2 regions of the Nocardioides endophyticus genome follow, and region 1 is predicted to be linked to the other one. Evidence: predicted binding sites of a transcription regulator. Region 1 holds the regulator's gene; the other holds the start of a gene.
What was found. Region 1 encodes LexA, which represses DNA repair genes until DNA is damaged. Its sites were predicted from a motif close to TCGAACANNTGTTCGA; they were not measured.
Positions count from the first base shown of each region.

Region 2: the regulator LexA is predicted to act here: its motif matches at 1,036-1,051, upstream of ABEA33_RS14140 (HNH endonuclease signature motif containing protein).

Region 1 covers NZ_BAABKN010000014.1:165,912-171,090, reverse strand. Annotated here, with positions in the region: gene ABEA33_RS11005 (ATP-dependent DNA helicase) at 1-816, shown strand, start outside; gene ABEA33_RS11000 (MXAN_6640 family putative metalloprotease) at 800-2,368, opposite strand; gene ABEA33_RS10995 (phosphatase PAP2 family protein) at 2,507-3,331, opposite strand; gene lexA (transcriptional repressor LexA) at 3,420-4,136, opposite strand; gene ABEA33_RS10985 (LysM peptidoglycan-binding domain-containing protein) at 4,393-4,737, shown strand; gene ABEA33_RS10980 (DUF3052 domain-containing protein) at 4,856-5,179, shown strand, end outside.
Region 2 covers NZ_BAABKN010000015.1:316,974-322,152, reverse strand. Annotated here, with positions in the region: gene ABEA33_RS14140 (HNH endonuclease signature motif containing protein) at 1-969, opposite strand, end outside; partial or broken gene ABEA33_RS14135 (ABC transporter substrate-binding protein) at 1,604-1,852, shown strand; gene ABEA33_RS14130 (hypothetical protein) at 1,853-2,050, shown strand; gene ABEA33_RS14125 (maleylpyruvate isomerase family mycothiol-dependent enzyme) at 2,089-2,769, shown strand; gene ABEA33_RS14120 (hypothetical protein) at 2,766-3,476, opposite strand; gene ABEA33_RS14115 (class I SAM-dependent methyltransferase) at 3,492-4,103, opposite strand; gene truA (tRNA pseudouridine(38-40) synthase TruA) at 4,096-4,899, opposite strand; gene ABEA33_RS14105 (NAD(P)/FAD-dependent oxidoreductase) at 4,938-5,179, shown strand, end outside.

The DNA of each region.
Region 1 (5,179 bases):
CTCGCCGACAAGACCGTCGTGTTCACCTCCGCCACGCTGATGCTCGGTGGCGACTTCGCGTCGGTGGCGACCAGCGTGGGCCTCAAGCCGACCGAGCGGGTCGTCGAGGGCCAGCCGGCGCCGGACCGTTCCGACGGGGTGATGCCGTGGCGTGGGCTCGATGTCGGCAGCCCGTTCGACTACGGCCGCCAGGGGATCCTGTACGTCGCCAAGCACCTGCCGCCCCCCGGTCGCGACGGCATGAGCAAGGCCACGCTCGACGAGATCGTGGAGCTCGTCGACGCCGCCGACGGTCGCACCCTCGGGCTGTTCTCGTCACGCCGCGCTGCGGAGGCCGCGGCCGAGGTGGTTCGTGAGCGGCTCCCGCACCTGACGACCCTCGCCCAGGGTGATGCGCAGCTGCCGGAGCTCGCGGCGCAGTTCGTCGGCGACCCGCACATCTGCCTCTTCGGCACCCTGAGCCTGTGGCAGGGCCTCGACGTCCCGGGCGACACCTGCCAGCTGGTGCTGATCGACCGGATCCCGTTCCCGCGCCCCGACGACCCGCTGCTCAGCGCGCGCCAGAAGGCCGCCGACCAGGCCGGCGGCAACGGCTTCATGCAGGTGGCGGCCACCCATGCCGCGCTGCTGCTCGCGCAGGGCGCCGGTCGGCTCATCCGGACCCACACCGACCGCGGCGTCGTCGCCGTGCTCGACGCGCGCCTGGCGACGGCGCGCTATGGCAGCTTCCTCAAGGCGAGCCTGCCGCCGATGTGGACGACGACCGACCCCGCCGTCGTACGACAGGCGTTGAAGCGGCTCAGCGCACCGCAATGACGCGGTAGCGCATTCGGCGGTTGTCGTCCTTCGGCGTGCCGCTGCAGGAGTAACGGTGCTCCATGTCGCGCCAGCACCCGCCGTAGCGAATGCCGGCGTTGGAGAGGGTGACGTCGACCCGGGTGACCTTGCGGGCGTTGAAGGCGACGAGGGCCTTGCCGTTGCCGCGCTTCGACACGGGCACGAACCGGCTGGTCGGTCGACCCCGCTTGTCGTACGTCGTCACGATCGCGGCAACGCCGCGATTCTTGTTCGGCAGGTCGACGACGACCCGCAGACGCCAGTGCTTCATGGACCGGCTGGGCTTGACCTGCACGGTCTTGGTGGCGAGGTGGTCGACCTTTGCGACCTGCCAGCGGGTGTCGTGCCGCTTCGGGCTGAAGGTCCACGATCGCGCGGCCCTGGCCTTCGGGTAGCTCGAGCCCTCTTCGTAGTGCCGTCCCGGCTGCCGGTTGGCGGCGCCGAACTGGGCATACACGCGACGCAGGTCGGTGCCGCGGGAGGCGAGCTCCCTGCTCACCGCCTGGATCGAGTAGCTGTCGTAGCGGGGGCCACGCGAGCTGTCGGCGCGCTCCCAGATCTTGCGCACGATCACGGGCAGCTCGCCCTGTGCCTCGGGGAAACGCTCGGACAGGTAGCGGAAGAAGATCCACTCGCCGTACTGACGCCCGCTCGCGTCGAACTGGTCCAGCGCCTGTCCGGGCTGGCGCAGCGGGCTGGCGGCGAGGTACTGCCGGTTGTCGTTGATCTCGTCGTAGACCTCGTCCTCCGCCCACGTCGCCGTCGCCTCCATGAACCAGGCGTCCTCGGTGTAGTCGTAGGCGAACTGAGTGGCGTGGAAGAGCTCGTGCGCCGCGGTCACCTTGAGGTTCTCGATCCACGACCGCTGCGGGAAGTTCGCGAAGTCGTGGTCGAACGCGCAGTACGCCGGCGTGTTGTACGGGCCGTTCTGCGCCGGGAGCTCGGAGGCGTCGCAGAAGCCGTAGAGCTCTGGGTGGCCGGCCGCCCCGAAGTCGACCAGGTAGATGTCGAGCCGCGCGTCGCCGCCCGCGGTGCCGTCCGACATCGGGGCCCGGTAGCCGGCGGCGGCGTACGTCGCCAGCACCTGGTCGGCCACGGCGCCCGCATCGTCGACGTGGGACATCGGCGTCTTGCCGAGATCCCAGTGGACGACGACCGCGGCGAAGGCCTTGGTCTGCTCGTTGGCCCAGCCGTACGCCTTGGGGGGACGCTCCGCCAGCGCCCGGGCGCGCGCCCGCTCGGCGCGCGGGAGGTCGTCCTGACGCAGCCGCAGATCACGCAGGGCCAGGGTCAGGTCCCGGCTGTCGCCGACCGACGGGGTGGCACTCTCTACCGCCGTCGGGTCGAGGATCCCCTCGACCTGGTCGAGCGCACTGGTCGCGGCCTCGGCCGCACCCGTCTCGGTCGCAGGAACGAGCTCGGGGTTGTCCGCCTCGGCGTACGCAGGTGCGCTCATGACCCCCCAGGCGAGCGCGCCGACGAGCAGGCTCGTCGCGGGCAGGGTCAGACGGCCGAGAGTAGGAAGGCGCACCCCACCACTGTCCACGATCGAGCCAAGAAACGCCCAACTCCGGCGCGTCGGCGGCGGGTCGCCGGTGGTTCGAGCTTGTCGAGACCCCCGCAGCGCGGGTGCTCGCTGCTCGACCGACGGCGGGATCCGGCCCCGCCATCAGTCGACGACTGGGGCGTCCTCGTGTGCTGGTGGTGGGTCCAGGGTTCGTCTGGTCCGGTCGCTGCGTGGCCACAGTCGCGGCAGCGGGATGCGACCGACGGCCCGGGCGGCCGCCCAGCCGACCAGAATCACCAGCCAGCCGACGACAGCGTCGATGACCCAGTGGTTGCCGGTCCCGACGATCACGATCGCGGTGCCCACGGCATACGCCCAACCGAGCACGCGCACCCACCTGCGGGTCGCGTAGACCTGCAGCGCCAGGGCCACCCACAGGGACCAGCCGGCGTGGAGAGAGGGGAACGCGGCCAGCTCGTTGGTCAGCCCGCCCAGTCCGCGCGGTGCGGACGCGTCGGCGCCCCACCAGCCGTCGGCTGCGTGCAGGCTGAGGACGTCGACGTATCCACTGATGAAGCGCGGCGGCGCCGTCGGCATCACGAGGTACGCCGCGAGGCCGAGCAGCGTGCCGATGACGAGCGCCCGCCGAGCGGGCCCGTAGCGGTCGGTGCCCAGTCGCCACAACCAGATCAGCACGGCCGCGGTCACGACGTAGTGCAGCGAGGCGTACCAGTAGCTGCCGGCAAGGCCGAGCACGCGATGGTCGGTGAAGAGCTGGTTGAGCGGAACCTCCCAGTGGATGCCCAGGAGGGTCTCGACGTGGAGCAGGTCGTTGGCCCGGGCCAGCGCGGGCTGCAGGCTCGTGTCGGCGAGCAGCCGGGCCAGGCTGTAGAACACCCAGAGCGCGAGGATGAGCAGCAGCTCGAGGGCAGCACGAGCCCAGCGGGTCTTCGTCCGCTGGCGGGCAAGAGCAGGTGCCGTGGTCACAGCACCAGCGTCTTTCATCGGCCCTCCCGTGCCATCGGGGATGTCCCCCTTGATGAACCCCGGGTCCGATCAGGTCATTCCCGGGTGATCAGACCCGCCGCAGCACCGCAGTCACCTTCCCGAGGATGGTCGCGTCAGTGCCGTCAATGGGATCGTAGTTCGGGTTGTGCGGCAGGAGCCACACCTTTCCGTCCTTGCGCTGCAGAGTCTTGACCGTCGCCTCGCCGTCGAGCAGTGCCGCGACGATGTCCCCGTTCTCCGCAGTCTGCTCCTTGCGGATGACCACGTAGTCGCCGTCGCAGATGGCCGCCTCGACCATCGAGTCGCCGGAAACCTCGAGCAGGAAGAGCTCGCCCTCGCCCACCAGCTGCTTCGGGAGCGGGAAGACGTCGTCGTACCGCTCCTCCGCCAGGATCGGCCCACCGGCGGCGATCCGGCCGATCAGCGGGACGTACGCCGCCGACGGCACCTGGTCGCCCACGCCGGTCTCGTCGTACGACGAGTCGTCGGCCGTGCCGAGCGAACGTCGGGCGGCCATCACCTCGGGCAGGAACACCTCGAGCGCCCGGGGACGGTTGGGGTCACGCTTGAGGAAGCCCTTCTCCTCCAGCGTCTTCAGCTGGTGGGCGACGCTCGAGGAGCTGGTCAGCCCGACGGCCTCGCCGATCTCACGCATGCTCGGCGGGTAGCCGCGCATCTCGATCGAGTCCTTGATCGTCGCGAGGACGCGCTGCTGTCGCGGGGTGAGCCCGGTGGCATCGGGCGGCCCGTCGGGCAGCTCGCGCACCGTCATCTTCTTGGCCATGGGTCACACGCTAGCCATCGCGGCCGCTCGGTTCAAACATTTGTTCGAACGGGCGTGTCGGCGCACCGGCCGTCGAAGATCCATCGAACAATTGTTCGGTCGACCTCTTGCGTCGTTCGAACACGTGCTCTAACGTCGTACACACGTTCGATCGAACACCTGATCGAGATGATGGTCCAGGCAGGCCGAGACCGGCTGTCGGTGGCCGCCACTAGAAATGGTGTTACCGAGAAGACCACTTCCCCAGGAGCCACCGATGAGCACCATGACGATCGACCAGATGTTCCAGTCGAGCACCCGCCCGCGCAGCACGGTCCGCCTCACCCGGCGAGGCCGCGTCGTGGTCGTGATGCTGGCCCTGATGGCGGTCCTTGCCGTCGGCATCGTGGTGGCCGCGGGCTCCGTCGCCACCGACAAGGCCGGCACGCCCGAGCCGTCCGCCGTCGTGATGGTCGGCCCCGGCGACACCCTGTGGGACATCGCCGCAGCGGCCGCCGACGACGGCGACGTCGCCTCGATGATCGATCGCATCTCGAAGCTCAACGCGCTCGACTCCGGGATGCTCGTCTCCGGCCAGCGCCTGCTCATTCCTGTCGACTGACTGCCTCGAGGCCACACAGATTTCGTCGAGCGCTTCGACCCCGCTCGACGGACCGGGGAAGACGAGGGGCGGAGCCACGTGGCTCCGCCCCTCGCGGCACTTCACTAGGGTCTTCGCCATGGCTGGCTACTCAGGCACTCCGCTGCTGCGCAAGCTGGGGATAGGGGACGAGCACCTGGTGCTGCTCGACCGGGCCCCTGCGGGCTTCGAGCTGGGCCAGACCGGCGCGCGCGTCGTACGCCGGCTGCCGGGATCGAGCCTCGACGTCACGCTGACCTTCCAGACCCGACTGGGCGAGCTGGAGTCGCGGCTGCCGACGATCTTCGACCGGACCGTGACCGCCGGGATGGTGTGGGTGTGCTGGCCCAAGAAGGCAGCGCAGAAGGCGCTCGGCATCGTGAGCGACCTCGACGACGCAGCGGTGCGCGCCCTCGGACTGCGC
Region 2 (5,179 bases), on a different contig from region 1:
GTAGCCGTAGCGGCTGGTCCAGGTGAAGGTGGTGGGTCCAGTGCGTACGACGGACCAGCCGCCATGAGTCTTGTAGCGGTGGTGGCCACGGCATAGGGCCGCGAGATTCACGCTGTCGGTCGGGCCACCGCGCTCGGGCTCCACGACGTGGTCGAGGTCGGCGGACCGTGATGGTCGGCTGCAGTGAGGGTAGACGCAGGTGGCGTTGGTGAGGATCGCCTGCTCCCGCTGGGTCGGGGTGGGGCGGTAGGTGTCGGTTTGCAGGTTGGCGTTGAGGTCGATCACCGGCCGCACCGTCACGTGTGTGTTGGTCCCCGCGCACCAGTCCTTGACCTGCTCGACGGAGATCACGGAGCGGGTGTTCTCGACACCGGCGACACCGGTGACCGAGTCGGCGGAGAGGTGGAGGTAGATCATCAGCTCCCGCTTGCGGGGTGCCGGACGGTCGGGTGCTGGTGCGGTGGACTCGAGGTCGAGGGTGAGCTCGTGTCGGGCGAGTGCCCCGGCGGCCAGCGAGCGGCGGACGTCGAGGGTCTCCTCGCAACCAAGGTCAGCCAACTGCTGGGCACCGGCGGTGATGGCGTCGTTGAGGTCCAGCGCATCAGCGAGGTCGAGCTCGGCGTCGACGTGCACGGTGCCGTCGAAGGACACCTGGTTGGTGTCGACGTCGAAGTGCCGGCCATCAACGGCCTGCCGGCGACGCTTCTCCGCCTCCTCCGGGTCGAACCTGCAAATCGCGTCGTCGACGGCGCGGTCGATCTGCGCGAACGAGCACCGGTGCGCCTGATGCGCCAGGTGGGTGTCCACGTACGCGGCGCCCTCAACGCAGAGTGGTGTGGTGGCGTGCGCGATCTTGCGTGCTTTCCACACCGCGACCTGGCCAGTGAGGACACGCGCCCAGATCTTCGGGAGCCGGTACCGGATCTCGATCGCGTCACCGAGGTAGGACCGTCCGGCGTCGGTCGACATCCCAGGGCCAACGCGAGGTCGGCGACGCAGAACTCCGCCACCAGCGGCGCCCCCGGCCCGGCGATGGCGAACTCGCCTTCGGTGCCGTCGACTGTCGCGGCGCCGTGAGTGATGGACTCGGCGGGGTGCATGATCGCCCACTGGACCGCGAGCTTCAGCTTGTCGATCTCGACCTGGGTGGCCACCTGGTGGTGGGAGTGGAGCGCCGCCAGCACCTGGTCCGCGGAGTCGTGCGACTCTCCGGACTCGTCCCCGGAACCGGGGTGGTGCTGTGCTTCGCTCATGGGTCTAGCCAAGCAGGGGCCACCGACATTGAGGTGCTCAGAACCCCTTGGTTGACCGGGATGTGGATACTTTCGTGAAACTCTTCTGACCGGTTTTGGGGGTGGTGGTTTCGAGGCTCGGGCCTGGCGGCCCTCGCACCTCAACCACCGTGCATCGGCCCGCAACACATGTGTCCGACCAGGGGTCGGCGTCCTTCCGACAGGCGCGCTCTTCTCGGCAGGAGACGGTGCGGTCATGGGCGCGAAGCGGCGAAGCGGACCCTTGACGCCACCGTCGGAGGCCGCACCATGGCGCCGTACGGAAGGACGACGAGCCATCCCTCCGTGACGTCGGCGTCACCGACGACTCCATCGCGATCGGCGGCACCTTCCCCCTGACCGGCGTCGCCGCACCCGGTTACAGCGAGATTCCCACCGGTGCGAAGGCCTACTTCGACTTCGTCAACGCCGCCGGTGGCGTCAACGGCCGCACGATCGACTTCACCGTCAAGGACGACGGCTACGACCCGACCAAGACCAACAGCCTCACCAACGAACTGGAGCTCAAGGACCCGGTCTTCGCGACGGTCGGCTCCCTCGGCACACCCACCCACAGCGCCGTGGTACCGCTACAGCGAGGACAGCCACCTCGGCATCTCCGGGATGGAGCCGTCAAGCTCCAGGACGGCAAGGGCGAGCCGCTGACCAAGGTGCTGACGACCGACATCGGCGACGCGGAGATCACCGAGGACGACTCCGGCCAGGCCGACGACGCCCCGCCCGAGAGCGGCATCCCGGACGTCGACGCGGTGGGCTGACTCCAGCACCGTCCGTCACGGCTGGAACAATTCCGGCCGTGACAGACGACTGGAGCACCCTGCTGGCCGACGCGACCTGGGACTTCGCCGACTTCCTCGAGGACGCCGACCCGACGGCCGTCGTGCCGTCCTGTCCTGGCTGGGCCGTGGCCGACCTGGTCGACCACCTCGGTGGCGTGCACCAGTGGGCGTGGCACGCCGTCGTCGCCGGCAACCCCGACGGCGAGTCGGAGCCGGCGCCGACCGACCCGCAGGAGCTGGTGAGCTGGTACTCCGCGCACGCCGGTGCCCTCCGCGAGGCCCTCGCCGCGGTCGGGCCCGAGGCTGCTGCATGGACCTTCGGGACCGAGCAGACCACCGGCTGGTGGCTGCGCCGGCAGACTCACGAGACGTTGATGCACACGCGCGACCTGCTCGGCGCGATCGGTCGGGTCGACGAGTGGTCGATCGAGCCGACGCTCGCCTGGGACGGCGTCGCCGAGGTCGCGACCGAGTTCTACCCGCGCCAGGTGCAGCTCGGCCGCACCGAGCCATTGCCGGGCACGCTCCGGCTGGTCGCGACCGACGTCCCCGATGCCGAGCCCGTCGTCATCGGGGAGGCCGAGCCGGTCGTCGAGGTCCGGGCGCCCGCCGTCGACGTACTGCTGATGCTGTGGCACCGCCAGGAGTGCGACGACCCAACCGCCGCGGCGTTGCTGGCGCTGCCGATCGCGCCCTAGAGGACCGCTGCGAGCACGGACCCCGCCGCGGCGTGGATGGCGACGGAGAGCAGGAACGCCCAGCCGCCCGTCAGCCTTCGCTCCGGCCGAGCGGGTGGCAGCACCCACGTCGAGCCGCCGAGCAGCAGGAACGCCAGGGCTCCGACGAGAGGCACCGACCCGAGCAACCAGAACCACGCCCATCGCGTGGCGCGCCACGGCTTGGGGCCAAGGACGAGGAGGCCGAGGACGCCGAGGTACAGGACGACCGTCATCGCGCCCGTCCACTGAGGGACCCGCCAGGGGCCGATCTCGTTGTAAGAGCTCCAGTCGCTCGACCGCGTCGTGCGAAGGTCGGGAGCGAGCTCGGTGAGCTTCTCGTCCACGCGTCCGTCGAGGATCGGTGGCTTCATACCCGTGACCCGGGCATCGCGCCGCGAGGTCGCCTCGGTCACCGAGGTCACCCGGCCCATCAGGCGGCCGCGCCAGTGCACGGTCGCGCTGGCAGATCCTTCGATCTGCTCCCCGAGTCCACCCTCCACGCGGATCTCGTCGACCCGGCCACCGGCGACCGCAGTCCGGAGCGCGGCGTACGAGGTCGGTCGTTCACCGGCGACGAGGACCGTGCTGAGCAGGACGAGACAGATCACCACGAGCGTCCAGGCGATGAAGACCCACGCCAGCTGGCGCCCTGGCACCGCCGGAGCCACGGCCTCCTCCACGATCATGGCGGAAACGTAGCGTCAGTCAGCGCGCCGCGTCTCCAGGACGCGGAACCCCTTCGCGCTCGCGAGCCGCTCGGTCGGGTAGCCCTGATCACCGAGCCAGCGCTGGAGCGAGTCCGCGCCGAGGTTCTTGCCGACGACCATGACCGCCCGACCGCCCGGCGCGAGCCGTGGCAACCAGGTGAGCAGCAGCTCGTGGAGTGCCTCCTTGCCGATCCGGATGGGCGGGTTCGACCAGATCTCGTCGTACACCTCGCCGACCAGCACCTGCTCGGGGCGGCAGGCGATGAAGCGGCCGTGGACCCCCATCGCGCGGGCGTTCTCGTTGGCGAGGGCGATCGCCCGATCGTTGACATCGACAGCCGTGATCGAGGCCAACGGCACCGCGGCTGCGACGGCCAGCCCGATCACGCCGTACCCGCAGCCGAGGTCGAGGAACCGCCCCTGCGCGGGTGGCTCGGTCTCGCGGAAGAGCACCGCCGTCGCGTGGTCGAGGTGCCCTCGGCTGAAGACGCCCGCTCCACTCACCAACGTCAGCGCGCGGCCCCACACCTCGCAGGTGAAGGTCTCCCGGGCGAAGGGCACCGACGGATCGGCGCTGAAGTAGTGCTCGGGCTCCGGCTCAGGCATCGGCGGCCACCCGCTTCGCTCTCGTCTGGTCGGCCCGCGCCGCCATCTCGTCGTCTCCCGGGTAGTCGACCCGCTCCAGCGTGAGTCCGTGCGCGTGCAGCACGGTGACGCCCGGGTTGCGCGCCGTCGCGCGCAGGATCTCGCCGGCCCAGGTGACGGGCTGGCGGCCGTCGCCCACGGCGATCAGGCAGCCGACGAGGGAGCGGACCATGCTGTGGCAGAAGGCGTCCGCGACGACCGTGCCGACGACGAGGCCGCCCTCGTCGCGGGCCCACGACAGCTGCTCGAGCGTGCGGATCGTGGTGGCACCCTCACGCTGCTTGCAGAACGACGCGAAGTCGTGCCGACCGACGAGCGGCGCGGAAGCGGCGTTCATGGCGTCGAGGTCGAGCGGACGCAGCCAGGCGAGCACCTGCGCCCGCGCCAGCGGGTCCAAGGCGGCGGCGGAGTCGGCGATGCGATAGGCGTAGTGGCGGCGCAGCGCGCTGAAGCGGGCGTCGAAGCCCTCGGGAGCTACGGTCGTACGGCGTACCCGGATGTCCGCGGGCAGCAGGCCGTTGAGCCGGCGTACCAACCGCTCGAGGTCGGGCGGCTCCTCGACCTCGAGGTGCACCACCTGGCCGCGCGCGTGCACGCCGGCGTCGGTGCGTCCGGCACAGACCACGGCGACCGAGTCCACCCGGAGGATGGTCGCGAGCGCGGCCTGCAGCTCCCCCTGCACGGTCCGCAGGCCCGGCTGGGTCGCCCAGCCGCGGAAGTCGGTGCCGTCGTAGGCGAGGTCGATCCGGAGGCGCACCCGCACAACTCTATTGCGCCACTGCCTAGGCTGGAGACGTGCCCAACCCCTCGATCGTGCTCATCTCCGAGGAGCACACCGACCAGATGCTCGACGGCTTCGCCCGATACCAGGCCGAGTACGACGTCCGCGTCGCGCGCTCGTGCCACGAGGCGCTCCAGACCACGCACGACATCGTCGCGGAGGGAGGCACGGTCGCGCTGTTCGCAAGCGAGTCTGTGCTGCCCGACGCCGAGGTCCTGCACTGCTTCCACAAGCTCCGCGAGAAGGTGCCGACCGC